DNA from 4 places in the Variovorax sp. PEI5 genome. Region 4 is predicted to be linked to each of the others. Evidence: predicted binding sites of a transcription regulator. Region 4 holds the regulator's gene; each other region holds the start of a gene.
The links. The regulator LexA, encoded in region 4, represses DNA repair genes until DNA is damaged. The targets are predictions, from matches to a motif close to ACTGTATNNNNATACAGT.

Region 1: a site for LexA is predicted at 2,578-2,595, ahead of AC1MLT_RS17055 (DUF3072 domain-containing protein). Genes of this name have one in related genera too.
Region 2: a site for LexA is predicted at 1,819-1,836, ahead of AC1MLT_RS06425 (PA0069 family radical SAM protein). Genes of this name have one in related genera too.
Region 3: a site for LexA is predicted at 2,366-2,383, ahead of AC1MLT_RS08205 (DNA topoisomerase IV subunit B). Genes of this name have one in related genera too.

What each region holds. Positions count from the first base shown of each region.
Region 1 covers NZ_JBWXPH010000002.1:118,064-122,290, forward strand. The annotation lists gene AC1MLT_RS17040 (tripartite tricarboxylate transporter substrate binding protein) at 47-1,018, shown strand; gene flhD (flagellar transcriptional regulator FlhD) at 1,050-1,382, opposite strand; gene AC1MLT_RS17050 (antibiotic biosynthesis monooxygenase) at 1,569-2,198, opposite strand; gene AC1MLT_RS17055 (DUF3072 domain-containing protein) at 2,323-2,556, opposite strand; gene AC1MLT_RS17060 (LysR substrate-binding domain-containing protein) at 2,666-3,631, opposite strand; gene AC1MLT_RS17065 (FAD-binding oxidoreductase) at 3,675-4,227, opposite strand, start outside.
Region 2 covers NZ_CM155257.1:1,401,784-1,406,010, forward strand. The annotation lists gene AC1MLT_RS06420 (hypothetical protein) at 70-696, shown strand; gene AC1MLT_RS06425 (PA0069 family radical SAM protein) at 727-1,815, opposite strand; gene glgB (1,4-alpha-glucan branching protein GlgB) at 2,022-3,923, shown strand.
Region 3 covers NZ_CM155257.1:1,783,461-1,787,687, reverse strand. The annotation lists gene dapA (4-hydroxy-tetrahydrodipicolinate synthase) at 1-162, opposite strand, end outside; gene AC1MLT_RS08220 (class I SAM-dependent methyltransferase) at 164-820, opposite strand; gene AC1MLT_RS08215 (hypothetical protein) at 823-1,017, opposite strand; gene AC1MLT_RS08210 (MFS transporter) at 1,025-2,248, opposite strand; gene AC1MLT_RS08205 (DNA topoisomerase IV subunit B) at 2,417-4,227, shown strand, end outside.
Region 4 covers NZ_CM155257.1:980,106-984,332, reverse strand. The annotation lists gene adk (adenylate kinase) at 1-186, shown strand, start outside; gene AC1MLT_RS04545 (asparaginase) at 229-1,254, opposite strand; gene lexA (transcriptional repressor LexA) at 1,327-2,001, shown strand; gene AC1MLT_RS04535 (hypothetical protein) at 2,139-2,498, shown strand; gene AC1MLT_RS04530 (D-2-hydroxyacid dehydrogenase family protein) at 2,609-3,616, shown strand; gene AC1MLT_RS04525 (ABC transporter ATP-binding protein) at 3,707-4,227, shown strand, end outside.

The sequences.
Region 1 (4,227 bases), on a different replicon from region 4:
CCGCGCCATCCCCCGCCGCATCCGCAACCCTCTCGGAGACCCGTCCATGCCGTCCTCTTCCTTCTCCCTCGGCCGGCGCGCGCTGCTCGCCAGCGCCGCGCTGCCCCTGATCGCGCGGGCCGCCGGCTATCCGTCCAAGCCGGTCAAGGTGATCGTGCCATATGTCCCCGGCGGCGGCGCCGACATCCTGGCGCGCTACATGGCGCAGATGCTGACCGGGGCGCTCGGCCAGCCGGTGATCGTCGACAACCGCTCCGGCGCGGGCGGCATGATCGGCGTCGATGCCGGCCTGGCCGCGCCCGCCGATGGCAGCGTGCTGACGCTGATCTCGTCGAGCTACACGGTCAATCCGAGCCTCTACAGGATCAAGTACGACCCGGTGCGCGACATCACGCCGATCGGCCAGATCTCCGCCGGTCCGCTGCTGGTGGTGGTGAGCCCCGCGTCCCCGATCCGCAGCATCGCCGATCTCGTGGCGGCGGCGAAGTCCCGGCCCGGCCAGCTCACCTATGCCTCGTCGGGCCAGGGCAGCGCCCTGCATCTCGCGGCGGCCCAGTTCGCGCGCCGCGCCGGCGTGCAGATGGTCCACGTGCCCTACAAGGGCGGCGGCGCGGCGCTCACCGATGTCATGAGCGGCCAGGTCGATGTCTATTTCGCCGCCACCGCCAGCGCGCTGCCGCATGTCGAGGGCGGCCGGCTGCGGGCGCTGGCGGTCACCACGGCCGATCGCATCCCGTCGCTGCCGGAGGTGCCGACCATCGCCCAGTCGGGCTTCCCGGGCTACGACGTGACGCTGTGTTACGGACTCATCGGTCCGAAGGGCCTGCCGGCGGACATCGTGCGGCGCGTCAATGGCGAGATCGCGACGATCCTGCGTCTGGGCGCCACCACCGAGAAGTTCAAGGCCGATGGCGCGGTGCCCGCGGGCGGCACGCCGGAAGCCTTCGGGCAACGCATCGCCAGCGAGATCGCGACGTGGCGCGAGGTGGTCGGGGCGCTGAACATCAAGATCGACTGAGCACAAGGGCCGGCCCGGTCGACCCGGCGCCTCAGGCCGCCGCTTCGACGAAGCGGCTGGACATCAGCAGGTTGGCATGCAGCCGCGCGGTCGACTCGTTGACCGTGCGCGCGGCCGGGTTGGACTGGGTCAGCAATCGCCAGATCCGCTCGTCGTCGGCGCGGAAGCGGCACAGCAGCATGTTGCTCGATGCCAGCTTCATGATCTGCGATGGCGACAGCATGGCGATGAGGTCGGCCGAGGCTTCGGAGATGCCCAGCCGGAACAAGGCCTGGGCCTTGTCCTGGCGGATCAGGTTCTGGGACAGCATGAGATAGGTGAGGTTGGCTTCCCTGATCTCCGTCAGTGTCTGTTCGCTGGTCATCGTCAGCCTTTCCTGGGACCGGAGTCCTGTGGTTCGATGACCCAGGATCGACCGCTCCGACGATCGCGTCATCAGCCGGGAGCCATCGAATCGGGCGATTCGTCCGATCCTCCGGTAGGCGGGTCCTTTACGTCCGAAGTATTGAACGCCGGCGTCCCAGCATCCGTGCCGCGGGCCGCGGGGCCTTCATCGATAGAGCCAGCGCGCCATCAGCCGCGTGTAGCGCGGCATGATCACGTAGACCATCAACGCCACCACGATCGCCGCCGAGACGAGATGCGCCACCACATAGCCGCCGAGCCAGGGCGCGACCCCCTGCAGCCGATGCAGCAGCGCCGGCACCGCCATCGTGAGCGGGAAGATCACCGACAGCGTCAGCAGGAACTGCCGGTAGCGCTTGGCGGGTGGCTGCCCGGGGGGCGGATGGAACCAGAATTCGAGCCCGCTGCGCGTCTCGATCGTCTCGGCGGCCTGCAGCAGGGGAGCGACCTCCTCGACCAGTCGCCGACGCAGGTCCGACGCGAACCATTCCTGCGCGTGCGGGAGCGAATCGAAATGGATGGTGATGGTGTAGTGCAGGCCGCCGGCGGGCGGATGGATCACATCGACACCGCGATGCCCCGGCGCGCGCGAGGCGATCGGCACCACCTTGCGCAGCCAGGCCTCGTAGCCGGCGATCGCTTCTTGCCGCACCCGGTGTTCGATGACGGCGGTGACGGGTCCGGGGGCGGGCGGTGGTGGCTGCTGCTGCCGTGGCCGAGCGACGTCGACTGGCGGCGCGGCGGGGAACTCGGGTGGTGGAGAGGACGCGGGCATGGGTGGAGGCCTTGCGGTAACGACGATGTGATCACCGGTCGGTCCGCCGCTCCATGGCATCGCGGGACCGGCCCGGCCGTCATTCTCGGCCGAAGCGCGGTCCCGCACCGTCCGCGTCGCCGGGTCAGGTGTCGCTCTTGGACTCGCCCCGGCCGGTCTCGTGCTGCAGCTCGTCGATGCGCATCGACGCCTCGGCCTTGGTCAGGTTCTCGTCGACCGGCACCTTGGCTTCCTCGGACAGGGTCTTGAGGTAGGAGTGCTGGGCGCCGGTCATCTTCTCGTCGCCGGTGACCCAGTCCTTCGGGTCCTTCTGGGTGTTGCCTTCGTCGGCATGGGCCTGGGTGGTCTTGTCGGTCATGGGATGCTCCTTAAAGATTCCACTGTATGGGCATACAGATGCCGGGCTGTCGGACGATGTCCCTTGCTTCTATCGTCGATGCGATGACCCCGCCGTTCGCGGCGAACGGTCAGGCCACGCCGGCCGCGGCCTGCGGACCGACGTATGCCGCCCCCGCCCAGCGACCGTCCTCGCACAGCTGGCGCACGACGTCGTCGATCAGCTTGCAGATCGCGCCACGGGCATTGGTCCCGGGCAGGTGGCGCGAGGTGCACAGCCCGAGCACGCGCGCCATGTCCGGCGCCTGGATGCGATGCGCCACCAGGCGTTGCTCCTCGACCTCGCGCTGGGCCAGGCCCAGCGGCATGATGCTGGCGCCGATGCCGGCCTCGACGGCGCTCTTGAGCACGTAGACCGAATTGATCTCCGCCGCCACCCGCTGCGGTGGCCGGCCGGCGCGCGCCAGGGCCTGGTCGACCACCCAGCGCGTGCAGTGGCCATGCTGCGGGCTCGGCAGCACCAGCGGCCGCGCGGTGGCCTGGTCGAGCGAGACCTCGCCCGGTGCCGGCGCCGACGGGTCGTGGGGCGCGTGCATCAGCACGAACGCCTCCTCCACCAGCGGCACGAAGGCGATGTCGCGCGCGGGCATGGTGTCGGTGAAGAGGGCGATGTCGACCCGGCCACCGAGCAGCTGGTCGATCATGTTGCCGGTCAGTTCCTCGTTGAGGTGGAACAGCACGTTCGGGTAGCGGGCGGCGGCCGCGCGCATCAGAGGCAGCGCCAGCGTGGCGGCGACGCTCTGCGGCAGCGCCACGATGACCGAGCCGACCACCGTGTCCGACGAGCGCAGCACGGCCTCGCGGGCGTCCCGGATCTGCTGGAGGATGCCCCGGGCATATTCGTGGAAGACCTTGCCGGCCTCGGTCATCGTCACGCCGCTGCGGCTGCGCTGCAGCAGGCGCACGCCCAGCTCGGCCTCCAGCTCGGCCATCTGCCGGCTCAGGGCCGACTGCGCGACATGCAGGTGCGCCGCCGCGCGCGACAGGCTCTTGTGGTCGACGATCTCGATGAAGTACTTGAACTGGCGCAATTCCATGGGGGGAATTCTGGGCCGTCCGGCGGACCGTCGGCCGGCTCGCTCAGGCGACGAAGCTGACGACCTTGCCGGGGTTGAGGATGTTGTGCGAATCGAGCGCCTGCTTGATCGAGCGCATCAGCGCCACCGCGTGGATGCCATGTTCCTCGACCAGGTAGCGCATCTTGTGCAGGCCCACACCATGCTCGCCGGTGGAGGTGCCGCCATGGCGCAGCGAGCGCTGCACCAGGCGGTGGCTGAAGGCCTCGGCGGCCGCGTTCTCCTCGGCCGAGTCGGGGTCCACCAGCACCAGGCAATGGAAATTGCCATCGCCGACGTGGCCGAAGACCGGCGCCAGCAGGCCGTGCGAGCGGATGTCCTCGAGCGTCTCCTCGACGCAGCCGGCCAGCGCCGACAGCGGCACGCAGGCATCGGTGGTCATGCTGCGGCTGCCGGGCCTGAGCTGCAGCGAGGCGAAGTAGGCGTGGTGCCGGGGCGTCCACAGGCGCGAGCGCTCCTCCTGCAGACTGGCCCACTGGAACTCGCCGCCGCCGTGGGCGTCGGCGAGCTCGCGCACCACCGCCGCCTGCGCGTCGACCTGGGCCCGTCCGCCGGCG
Region 2 (4,227 bases), 420 kb from region 4:
GGACAAGCCCGCTGCCTCCCGGCGACCGCGCCCGCCGTCGAGTCCCAACCCTCCACAGGTGCCACCGCCATGAAGAATCCGCTCTCCCTCCTCCGTCCGGCCGCCCTCGCCCTGGCCGCCACCCTGCTCGTCGCCTGCGCCTCCACGCCCCGCCCGGAGGCGCAATGGGTCGATCCCGCGCTGGGCGCGCAATCCCGCCTGCTCCAGGGCCAGAAGGTGCTGGTGGCCTGCGACGCCTACGACGCGGCGGTGCGGCAGATCTGCCAGGACGCCCTGTTCCGCGAGGTGCTGGCCAAGGGCGCGCAGCCGGTCGTGCTGCCCGCCGGCGCCACCTTCATGACCGATCGCGAGCTCGACGGCCAGCTGGTCGGCAGCGCCGCCGGCCTGGGCGCCCGGGCGGTGATCGTGCTGGCGCTGACGCCGGCCACCGCCAGCGCCGGCTCGGGCGTGTCGCTGGGCATCGGCGGCTTCAGCTTCGGCCGTGGCGGTGGTGGCGGCATCGGACTGGGCGTGCCGATCGGTGGCTCGCAGGTCAGCACCGGCTTCTCGGCCAACGGCCGCGTCACCGACGCGCGCACCGGACGGCTGGTCTGGACCACCAGCTTCGTGGCCGCGCCCTCGCAGGACCTGCGCGCGCAGTCCGGCGCATTGGCGAAATCGGTGATCGACGCGGCGCAGGCGGCCGGGCTGTTCTGACGCACCGGCCCGGCGCGGCCTCCGGCCGCCTCAGAACAGCTTGCCCTGCCCTGCCACCCCCGGCGGCCGGAAGGCCGCCAGGTCCGGCACCAGGCGCTCGCGGTCGAAGCCGATGCGCCGCGTCGCCTTCTCGAAGCGCTGGCGGATCAGGTCGGCCCACACCCCGCTGCCCTTCATGCGGGTGGCGAAGTCGGCGTCGTAGTCCTTGCCGCCGCGCATGTCCTGGATGCGCGCCATCACGCGCTCGGCGCGCTGCGGATGGTGCAGCTCCAGCCATTGCCGGAACAGCGGCGCCACCTCCCATGGCAGGCGCAGCACGGTGTAGAAGGCGCTGCGCGCGCCGGCGTCCCAGGCGGCTTCGAGCACCTGCTCCATGTCCTCGGTCACGAACGGGATCTGCGGCGCCACGCTGACGCCCACCGGCACGCCGGCCTCGGCCAGGGCGCGGATGGTGCGCAGGCGGCGATGCGGCGCCGCCGCGCGGGGCTCCAGCGAGCGCGACAGGCGGGCATCGAGCGTGGTGACGGTGACATAGACGGCGGCCAGCCGCTTGGCCGCCATCGGCGCCAGGATGTCGAGGTCGCGCTCGACCGCGCTCGACTTGGTGACGATGCCGAATGGATGGCGCGCCTCCTCCAGCACCTCGAGGATGGCGCGCGTGAGCCGCAGCTCGCGCTCGATCGGCTGGTAGCAGTCGGTGGCGGTGCCGATGGCGATCTGGCTCGGCCGGTAGCCCTTGCGGCCGAGTTCGGCGCGCAGCACGTCGGCGATGTTGCGCTTGGCGATCAACCGGGTCTCGAAGTCCAGGCCCGGCGACAGGCCGAGGTAGCTGTGCGTCGGCCGGGCGAAGCAGTAGATGCAGCCATGCTCGCAACCGCGATAGGGATTGAGCGAGCAGTCGAAGGGGATGTCGGGCGAATCGTTGCGGCCGAGCGCCGATCTGGCGTCCTCGAAGCGCACCTCGGTCGCCGGCGGTGGCGGGGCGTCGGTCACGCCCTCCTCCAGCGTGCCCCACCCATCGTCGAAGGCGGCGCGCTCGTCGCGCTCGAAGCGATGCGCCAGGCGGGTCGCGGCGCCGCGGCCCTTGAGCGCTTGCACGGGAATGAAGGTGTCGGCCATGGAACTGTGGTTATACACAGTATTTGACTCATTCATGAGGCATATGGTCCTGGCGACAGCCATTCGGGACATGCAGAAGTCAGACGATCGACTTCGTCCGACACGCCAAAGCGCACGCATTCACCGAAGCGATTACACGCATGCGTTCCAATGGTCTGGAAAAGAAGCTGCCGGAATGGTCCGGCACGGATCGAGGAAACCCACCCGTGCACAACGAACAATCGCGCCTGAGCGAGCAGGACGTCTGGCTATTTCGCGAGGGTCGGCATGCCCGGCTCCATGAATCCATGGGCTGCCAGCTGCACGAGGGAGGCGGCGCCTCCTTCGCCGTCTGGGCTCCCAATGCCTGGGCCGTCTCGGTGATCGCCGACTGGAACCACTGGGACGACCAGGCCACGCGCCTGACGCTGCGCGAGGACGGCAGCGGCATCTGGGAGGGCCATGTGCCCGAGGCCACGCATGGCGCGGTCTACAAGTACCGGATCTTCTCGACCCAGAACGGCTACGTGGTCGACAAGGCCGATCCCTTCGCCTTCTATGCCGAGCCGGCGCCCGCCACGGGCTCGCGCGTCTGGTCGCTCGAGCACGAGTGGAACGACGCCGAATGGATGGCCGGACGCGGCCCGAAGAACGCGCTCGACGCGCCGATGTCGATCTACGAGCTGCATGCCGGTTCGTGGCAGCGACAGGACGGCCAGATGCTCGGCTGGGCCGAACTGGGCGAGCGCCTGGCCGACTACGTGGTCGAGATGGGCTTCACGCACGTCGAGCTGATGCCGGTGACCGAGCATCCGTTCTATGGCTCGTGGGGCTACCAGACCACCGGCTATTTCGCGCCGACCTCGCGCTATGGCACGCCGCAGGACTTCATGGCCTTCGTCGACCACATGCACCAGCGCGGCATCGGCGTGCTGCTCGACTGGGTGCCCTCGCATTTCCCGACCGACCAGCACGGCCTGGGCTACTTCGACGGCACGCACCTGTTCGAGCATGCCGATCCGCGCCAGGGCTTCCACCCGGAATGGAGCTCGAGCATCTTCAACTACGGCCGCAACGAGGTCCGCAGCTTCCTGATCTCGTCGGGCCTGTTCTGGCTGGAGAAATACCACCTCGACGGCCTGCGCGTCGATGCCGTCGCCTCCATGCTCTACCTCGACTACGCGCGCAAGCATGGCGAGTGGATCCCCAACAAGTACGGCGGCCGCGAGAACCTGGAGGCCATCGAGTTCCTGCAGGACCTCAACCGCGCGATCTATCGCGAGCATCCCGACACCGTCTCCATCGCCGAGGAATCGACCGCCTGGCCGATGGTCTCGCGCCCGACCGAGATGGGCGGGCTGGGCTTCGGCATGAAGTGGAACATGGGCTGGATGCACGACACGCTCAAGTACTTCTCGCGCGATCCGATGTTCCGCCGCCATCACCAGGGACAACTCACCTTCTCGATGGTCTATGCCTTCGACGAGAACTTCGTGCTGCCGCTCTCGCACGACGAGGTGGTGCATGGCAAGGGCTCGCTGATCAACAAGATGCCGGGCGATGCCTGGCAGCAGTTCGCCAACCTGCGCGCGCTGTTCGGCCTGATGTGGGGCCACCCCGGCAAGAAACTGCTGTTCATGGGTGGCGAGTTCGGCCAGCGACGCGAATGGACGCACGATGGCGAGCTCGAGTGGTGGGCCACCGGCGATGCCAAGCACGCCGGCCTGCAGCGCTTCGTGCGCGACCTCAACCGGCTCTACCGCGAGGTCCCGGCCCTGCACCAGGTCGATTTCTCGGCCGAGGGTTTCGAGTGGATCAGCGCCGACGACAGCGAGCACAGCGTGATCGCCTTCCTGCGCAAGCCCCGCGCCGGCGAAGGCGGCGCGCCGGCCCTGGTGGTCTGCAACCTGACGCCATTGCCGCGCGTCAACTACGTCCTGGGCGTGCCGCAGGGCGGCGTCTGGGCCGAACGGCTCAACAGCGACGCCACCGTCTATGGCGGCGCCGGCTGGGGCAACCTGGGCGACGTCACGGCGGCGCCGCTGCCCGCGCACGGCCGGCCCTGCTCGCTGACGCTGACCCTGCCGCCGCTGTCGACCCTGATCCTCACCCCCGCCCAGTTCATCTGACGCACGACGACGCCATGTCCAAATCCGAATCCGCAAAGCCGGCGAAAGCCTCGAAGTCCGCCAAAGCAGCCAAGGACGCGACCAGCACCGCGCCGCCGGCCGCGAAGAAGTCCGCCAAGCGCGCCGCCGTCGTCGAGACGGCGGCGACGCCGCCGGTGCAGTCCAAGCTGATCGACGACACCGCGCACGCGCCGCTGTCCACGGCGCCGAAGGCCGCCGCCAAGACACCGCGCCCGTCGCGCGCCAAGAAGCCCAAGCCGGCCGACGTGATCGACGGCACCTTGGAGACGGGCGCCGATCCGGC
Region 3 (4,227 bases), 800 kb from region 4:
GCCGAGGCAGTCGGTGCCTTCGTCGATGTGCCAGTCGATCAGCCTTCGCAGGGCGGAATAGTCGACGCTGCCGTCGTCATTCATCGGCGTGGCGAGCGCGACGATGCTGCCTGTCAGTTGCTCCAAGGGGATCTCTCTGTCGGGTGGACGAAAAGCCGGCATTCTACCGAGCGCCCCCGGATGGCATCCGGGGTGAGACTGCTTCGCTGGAAAGGGTTTGCAACAGGGCCGGCGTCTCGCGCGGGACGTGCCCGGAGGCGTCGCCGGCACGCGGGCGGATCGCCGCGATGCGCTGCACGACGCGCGCCGGCGCCTCCAGGAAGCCATGCTCGTAGGCCACCACGTGCAGGTCACGGCAGGCCTCGAGCAGCTCGCCCGGGCGCAGCAGGAAGTCCGGGCGCGTCGGTCGTCCGAAGGCCTCGTTGCCGGCCGCGAAGGTCTCGTAGACGAGCACGCCGCCAGGGGCCACGGCGGCCACGATGTCGCTCAGCCGCGGTCGCCAGAGGTAGTGGGTGACGACGACGATGTCGAAGGTCCGGCCGGCGAAGGGCCAGGGCCCGGCCTCGATGTCGGCCTCGACGAGTTCGGCGCCGTCGCGTGCCAGCGCGGCCAGGGTGCCCAGCGCCTCGGCCGAGCGGTCGACGCCGGTCACGCGATGGCCGCGCGCATGGAACCAGCGCAGGTGCCGGCCGACGCCGCAGGCGACATCGAGCAGCGTGCCGCCGGGCGCGGCCAGGCCGCTCCAGCGCAGCACCCACGGCGAGGGCGGCGAGGGCGGCGAGGGCGACGATGTGACCGGCGCGATGCTGTCGGGAGCCATGGTCAGAAGCAGGCCCACACCTGGTCGATCATCGTCACCACGAAGTCCGCCCGCGTGTAGAGCAGGAAGACGCCCGCGAGCACGGCCGCCCCGAGCACCCCCGCGAGCGCGCCGCGCAGGCGCTGCGCCAGGGGCCGAAAGCGGTGGTCGCGCGGCCCGACGGAGCGCGCGGACGGAGCGGGAGCGGGCCTGCGCATCGCCACCTCAGGCCGGACGCGGCACCGGCGCGCGCACGATCGCGGTCTCCCGGATCGGCAGGTTGACCAGGCCGGCGAGCACGCCCAGGGCGATGGCGATGTACCAGACGATGTCGTAGCTGCCCGTGCGGTCGTACAGGAAGCCGCCCAGCCACACGCCCAGGAACGAGCCCACCTGGTGGCTCAGGAACACGAAGCCGCTGAGCATCGACAGGTGCGCCACGCCGAAGATCTGCGCCACCAGCGCATTGGTCGCCGGCACCGTCGACAGCCACAGGAAGCCCATCACGCTGGCGAACACGTAGACGCTCATCGGCGTCAGCGGCGCCAGCAGGAACACGCTGATGGCGATGGCGCGCCCGAAGTAGATCGCCGCCAGGATCTTGCGCTTGGCCAGCCGCTGGCCGAGCGTGCCGGCGACATAGGTGCCGAAGATGTTGAACAGCCCGATCAGCGCCAGCGCGTAGCTCGCGACCTCGGGCGACAGGCCCTTGTCCTTCAGGTAGCTGGGCATGTGCACGCCGATGAAGACGACCTGGAAGCCGCAGACGAAATAGCCCGCCATGAGCAGGCCGAAGCTGGGATAGCGGAAGGCCTCGCCCACCGCCTGCAGGATGCTCTGCTGCGCCCCGCCGGCGGGGGCGGCGCGGCGCGGCTCGCGCAGGCCGAAGGCGAACGGAACGATCAGCAGCACGGCCGCCGCCAGCACCAGCAGCGCGTTGTGCCAGCCCAGCCGCGCGATCAGCTGGCCCTCCACCGGCACCATCAGGAACTGCCCGAACGAGCCCGCCGCCGCCGCCACGCCCATGGCCCAGGAGCGCCGCTCGGCCGGGATCTGCCGCCCGATCACGCCATAGATCACGGCATAGGTGGTGCCGGCCTGCGCGGCGCCGATCAGGACGCCGGTGGTCAGCGCGAACGTCAGCGGCGTCGACGACAGCGCCATGCCCGCCAGGCCCGCGGCATAGAGCGCGGCGCCGATCAGCAGCACCCGGAAGGCGCCCAGACGGTCGGCCAGCATGCCGGCGAAGACGCCCATCACGCCCCAGGACAGGTTCTGGATCGCGAGGGCGAACGAGAAGGTCTGGCGCGTCCAGCCCTGCTCCTGCGTGATCGGCTGCAGCCACAGGCCGAAGCCGTGGCGGATGCCCATGGAGAGCGTGACGATCAGGGCGCCGCACAGCAGCACCTGCTGCATCGACAGGTGAGGGGGGGTGGAGCGGGGGGACATCCTCCGAATGTAGTCATTCGAGGCCATCGCCGCAGCTTTCGGGCGACAGGCGCGACGATGATATTCGGGCGCACTTTCGATGCGCGACGTGCATCGACCCCGAAATCGACCGGTGGTACTGTACGAATATCCAGTTCTGCGAACGCGCTCTCATTACAATCCCACGCCATGGCGACTTCCCCCAAGAACTCCTCCACGCCCCCGGCGTATTCCGAAGGTTCGATCCGCGTCCTCAAGGGCCTCGAACCGGTCAAGCAGCGCCCGGGCATGTACACCCGCACCGACAACCCGCTGCACATCATCCAGGAGGTGCTGGACAACGCCGCCGACGAGGCGCTCGCCGGCCATGGCAAGAAGATCCGCGTCGTGCTGCACGCCGATGGCTCGGTCAGCGTCGAGGACGACGGTCGCGGCATCCCCTTCGGCCTGCATCCCGAGGAACGGGCGCCGGTGGTGGAGCTGGTGTTCACCCGGCTGCACGCCGGCGGCAAGTTCGACAAGGGCTCGGGTGGCGCCTACAGCTTCTCCGGCGGCCTGCACGGCGTCGGCGTCAGCGTGACCAACGCCCTGTCGACGCGGCTGGAGGTGACCTCGCACCGCGAGGGCTCGGTGGCCCGGCTGGCCTTCGCGGCCGGCGACGTGGTCGAGCCGCTGGCGGTGCGTCCGCTGGCGGCCGGCGAGCGCAAGCTCGGCACCACGGTGCGCGCCTGGCCCGATCCCAAGTACTTCGAATCGCCCGTGCTGCCGCTGGGCGAGCTCACGCACCTGCTGCGCAGCAAGGCGGTGCTGATGCCCGGCGTCACCGTGACGCTGGTCAACGAGAAGACCAAGGACCAGCAGCAGTGGCTCTACAAGGGCGGCCTGCGCGACTACCTGATGCAGACGCTGCATGGCGAGCCGGTGATCCCGCTGTTCGAGGGCGCCGGCCATGCCGACCGCAACGCCGACAACTTCGCCGAGGGCGAGGGCGCCGACTGGTGCGTGGCCTTCACCGAGGACGGCCAGCCGGTGCGCGAGAGCTATGTCAACCTGATCCCGACCAGCGCCGGCGGCACCCACGACAGCGGCCTGCGCGACGGCCTGTTCACCGCCGTCAAGAGCTTCATCGAGTTCCATTCGCTGCTGCCCAAGGGCGTCAAGCTGCTGCCCGAGGACGTGTTCGCGCGCGCCTCCTACGTGCTGAGCGCCAAGGTGCTCGACCCGCAGTTCCAGGGCCAGATCAAGGAGCGCCTGAACTCGCGCGATGCCGTGCGGCTGGTGTCGAGCTTCGTGCGCCCGGCGCTCGAGCTGTGGCTCAACCAGCACGTCGACTACGGCAGGAAGCTGGCCGAACTCGCCATCAAGGCGGCGCAGACGCGCCAGCGAGCCGGCCAGAAGGTCGAGAAGCGCAAGGGCTCCGGCGTCGCCGTGCTGCCGGGCAAGCTGACCGACTGCGAGAGCAAGGACATCGGCCACAACGAGGTCTTCCTGGTCGAGGGCGATTCCGCCGGTGGCAGCGCCAAGATGGGTCGCGACAAGGAGTCGCAGGCCGTGCTGCCCCTGCGCGGCAAGGTGCTCAACACCTGGGAAGTCGAGCGCGACCGGCTGTTCGCCAACACCGAGATCCACGACATCTCGGTGGCCATCGGCATCGATCCGCACGGCCCCGCCGACACCCCCGACATGAGCGGCCTGCGCTATGGCAAGGTCTGCATCCTCTCCGACGCCGATGTCGACGGCTCGCACATCCAGGTGCTGCTGCTGACATTGTTCTTCCGCCATTTCCCCAAGCTGATCGAGGCCGGCCACGTGTACGTGGCCAAGCCGCCGCTGTTCCGGGTCGACGCGCCGGCGCGCGGCAAGAAGCCCGCGTCCAAGGCCTATGCGCTCGACGAGGGCGAACTCGTCGCCATCCTCGACAAGCTGCGCAAGGACGGCGTGCGCGAGGGCGCCTGGAGCATCAGCCGCTTCAAGGGCCTGGGCGAGATGAGCGCGGAACA
Region 4 (4,227 bases):
GACGATCACGAGGACACCGTCCGCAAGCGCCTGGACGTCTACAGCCAGCAGACCCGTCCCCTGGTCGACTACTACTCGCAGTGGGCCCGCAACGAGCCCGAGGCGGCACCGAAGTACCGCGCCATCAGCGGGGTCGGCAGCGTCGACGAGATCACGCAGCGCGCGCTGGCGGCCCTCAGCGCCTGAGCTCCTCGCAGGCCCGGTTCCCGCCGGCCGGCCGGCGGGCGCTCAAGGCGCGTCGACCCGCTCCATCAGTTCCAGCATCAACGCGATCCGCGCCTTGACCGGTGTCAGGTCGCCGGCGCTGCGCAACCCGCGCGCGTGATCGCCGGGCATCGCGGCATCGCCCGGGCCTTCCACGATGCGCCCGCTGGCACAGCGCGTGGCGCGCAGCACGCCGACGCCGGATCGCTGCGCCCGCAAGGCCGCTTCCTCGAGCTCCCGATGGACCGTGCCGTTGCCCGTCGCCGCGACGACGAGACCGCGCAGGCGATCCGATGCGCCGGCCGCATGCTCGCGCAGCAGCAGGTCGACGATCCTGCCGCTGGCGCCGGCGTGGCTGGTCACGATCTCCACCCGGGGCCAGCGCGCGGGATCGACGCGGCTCATGTGCTCGAAGGCCCGCCGCGCCATGGCGCCGTCGTGCGCGGGCCAGTCGCGCAGACGACGCAACGCGCCCTCCTCGACATGACCCAATGCGCCGGCATCGCCCGAATCGAAGGCATCGAGGCGATAGGTGTGCACCTTGCGCACATCGACCGCACCATGCACGACGCCGGCCGCGACCGCGCACACCCCACGGGCACCGGGCGTCGTCGCCACCGCGATCGCGTCGCGGAGGTTCTGCGGCCCGTCGGGCGCCAGCGCGGTCGACGGCCGCATGGCGCTGACCAGCACGATCGGCTTCTCCGGCGCCAGCACGCGATGCAGGAAGAACGCGGTCTCCTCCAGCGTGTCGGTCCCGTGCGTGACGACGAGCCCCACCACGTCCGGCGGCGCCAGCCAGGCGGCGCAGCGCAGGGCCAGCATCTGCCAGGTCGCCGCGTCCATGTCCTTGCTGTCGAGCTGCGCGACCTGCTCGCCCACCAGTTCGATGCCCGCCGGCGCGTCGATGCCGCGCAGCATGTCCGCCACATCGACCTGGCCCGCGACGTAGCCGATGTTGTCTCCGGCGGCGGCGGCCCTGCCGGCGATGGTGCCGCCAGTGGCCAGCACGACGACGCGCGAGCATTGGATGAGTGAGTCGTCGACCATGTCTTGCAAAGTTTCAAAAACTGTTCAAAAATACAGATACTGGATATCCAGACAGTATCGCAAGGAGCTTCCATGCCATTTCCCGTCAAGCTTACAACCCGGCAGCAGCAGATCCTCGACCTGATCAGCGCCGCCATCGCACGCACGGGCGCGCCGCCCACGCGGGCGGAGATCGCGGCGGAACTGGGCTTCCGGTCCGCCAACGCGGCCGAGGAGCATCTTCAGGCGCTGGCACGCAAGGGCGCCATCGAACTCGTCAGCGGCACCTCGCGCGGCATCCGGCTCAAGGGCGATGCCCTGCGCTCCCTCAACGCATCGCGCAACAACCAGTTCTCGCTGGCATTGCCCGGGACCTCGCAGCTGCCATTGCCCCTGGTCGGTCGCGTGGCTGCCGGTTCGCCCATCCTGGCCCAGGAACATGTCGAGCAGACCTACTACGTCGAGCGCGCCATGTTCCAGCACCAGCCCGACTACTTGTTGAAGGTGCGCGGCATGTCGATGCGCGACGCCGGCATCATGGACGGCGACCTGCTCGCCGTGCAGTCGACGCGAGAGGCCCGCAATGGCCAGATCGTGGTCGCCCGTCTGGGCGAGGAAGTCACGGTCAAGCGGCTCAAGCGCACCGGCGACGCCGTCGAGTTGCATGCCGAGAACCCCGACTACCCGACCATCTTCGTGCAGCCGGGCGAGCCGTTCGAGATCGAGGGACTGGCCGTCGGCCTGATCCGCAACACGATGCTCATGTAGCGGACGACCGCGGCCCGCTCGGCGCGGCAGGAGTGGCGGACGCCCGGCGTCCGGCCACGGTCCGACCACGCCCCTGCGAACCTCAATCACCGGTGGCCACCACCGCTCGACAACCTCTCAGTTACCTGGAGATCCGCATGGGAATCGCTTTGCTTGCCTTGGTCGACCTGCTCTCACCGCTGCAGTCCTTCGCCCACCGATGGATGCCGGCGCGCGCGTCCGACACCGACGAATCGACCGCGGGTCACTGCGCGGCGGCGCGTCCGAAGCGCGGGCCCCGTGCCGGAGCGGCGGTCGACGTGGCGCTGGCCACGCCGCATGCCGTCGTGGCGCCGCGCCCGCTGCGCGTGGTGCGCACCGCCGATGCCCAGCGTTGCGGCGGCGTCACCGGACGTCTGGTGCTGTCGGGCCGGATGGTCGATGTCTGCGCCGAGCTCGACCGGCTGGCCGCCCTGGAAGCCGCTGAACTCTCGCGCAGCGCCGGCACACTGCACTGAAGCGCGCGGTCCGGCAACGGACGCCGGTCGCATCGGCATGCCGGTGGTTGGCGGTGGTGCGTGTCGACCGATGGGATGAGTCCACGGAGCGCGAGGCACAATGGCAAGCCATGAACATTGTGATCCTCGACGACTACCAGGACGCGGTGCGCAAGCTGCGTTGCGCCGCCAAGCTCGATCCGTACACGGCCAAGGTCTACACCAACACGGTCAAGGGCATCGGGCAGCTCTCGATCCGGCTGAAGGATGCCGATGTCATCGTGCTGACCCGGGAGCGCACGCAGATCACGCGCCAGCTGATCGAGAAGCTGCCCCGGCTGCAATTGATCTCCCAGACCGGACGCGCCGGCGCCCACATCGACATCGCCGCCTGCACCGACCATGGCGTTGCCGTGGCCGAGGGTGTCGGTTCCCCGCTGGCGCCGGCCGAACTGACCTGGGCGCTCATCATGTCGGCGATGCGTCGCCTGCCGCAGTACATCAGCAACCTCAAGCATGGCGCCTGGCAGCAGTCGGGCTTCAAGTCGGCCTCGATGCCGCCGAACTTCGGGCTCGGCTCGGTCCTCAAGGGCAAGACATTGGGCATCTGGGGCTATGGGCGCATCGGCCAGCTCGTGGCGCGCTATGGCCAGGCATTCGGCATGCAGGTCGTGATCTGGGGCCGCGAGGGCAGCCGCGAGCAGGCGCGCTCCGATGGTTTCCAGGTCGCCCCGAGTCGCGAGGCCTTCTTCGAGACCGCCGACGTGCTGACGGTGCATCTGCGCCTGAACGAGGCCACGCGCGGCCTGATCGGCTTCGACGACCTCTCGCGCATGAAGCCCACGGCCCTGTTCGTGAACACCTCGCGCGCCGAGCTGGTGGAGCCCGATGCCCTGCTGACGGCGTTGAACCGCGGCCGCCCGGGCATGGGCGCGGTGGACGTCTTCGAGAGCGAGCCACCGTTGCAGGGCCATGCGCTGCTGCGTCTTGAAAACTGCATCTGCACGCCTCACCTCGGCTATGTGGAGCTGGATAGCTACGAGTCCTATTTTGGCCAGGCCTTCGACAACGTCGTGAACTTCGTGCAAGACAATCCGACCCACATCGTGAATCCCGAGGCACTGCAGCGACGTCGCTGAAGCACCCGCGACGTCGCCGCCCGTTATCCGGCGGCGCACGGCGCGCACCGTCCCGGCGGGAGCACGCCACCCCGAGAGAAATCCCCGCCCGTGTTCCGTTTCTTCGAGCAGCTCCTTCCTCCCTATCCCGCCGCGGAGCCCACGGTCCCGCCGGCCCGCTTCCTGCCCTTCATCTGGGCCTGCATGCAGGGCACGCGGGGACTGGTGGCCGCGGTGGCCCTGCTCACCGCCGCCATCTCGGCCTTCGAGGCCTGGCTGTTCGCCATGCTCGGGCGCATCGTCGACTGGCTCGGCGGCCAGTCACCGGCGCGCTTGTGGGAGGACCGTGGCACGACGCTGATCTGGATCGGCGTGGCGCTGGTCGCCAGCATCGCGGTGGTGGCGCTGCAGACCATCGTCAAGCACCAGGCACTGGCCATCAACCTGCCGATGCGGCTGCGCTGGAACTTCCATCGATTGCTGCTCGGCCAGAGCATGGCCTTCTACCAGGACGAGTTCGCCGGCCGCATCACCGCCAAGGTGATGCAGACGGCCATCGCGGTGCGCGACACGATCTTCGTGCTGGCCGACGTGCTGATCGCCATGATCGTCTACGTCACCACCATCATCGT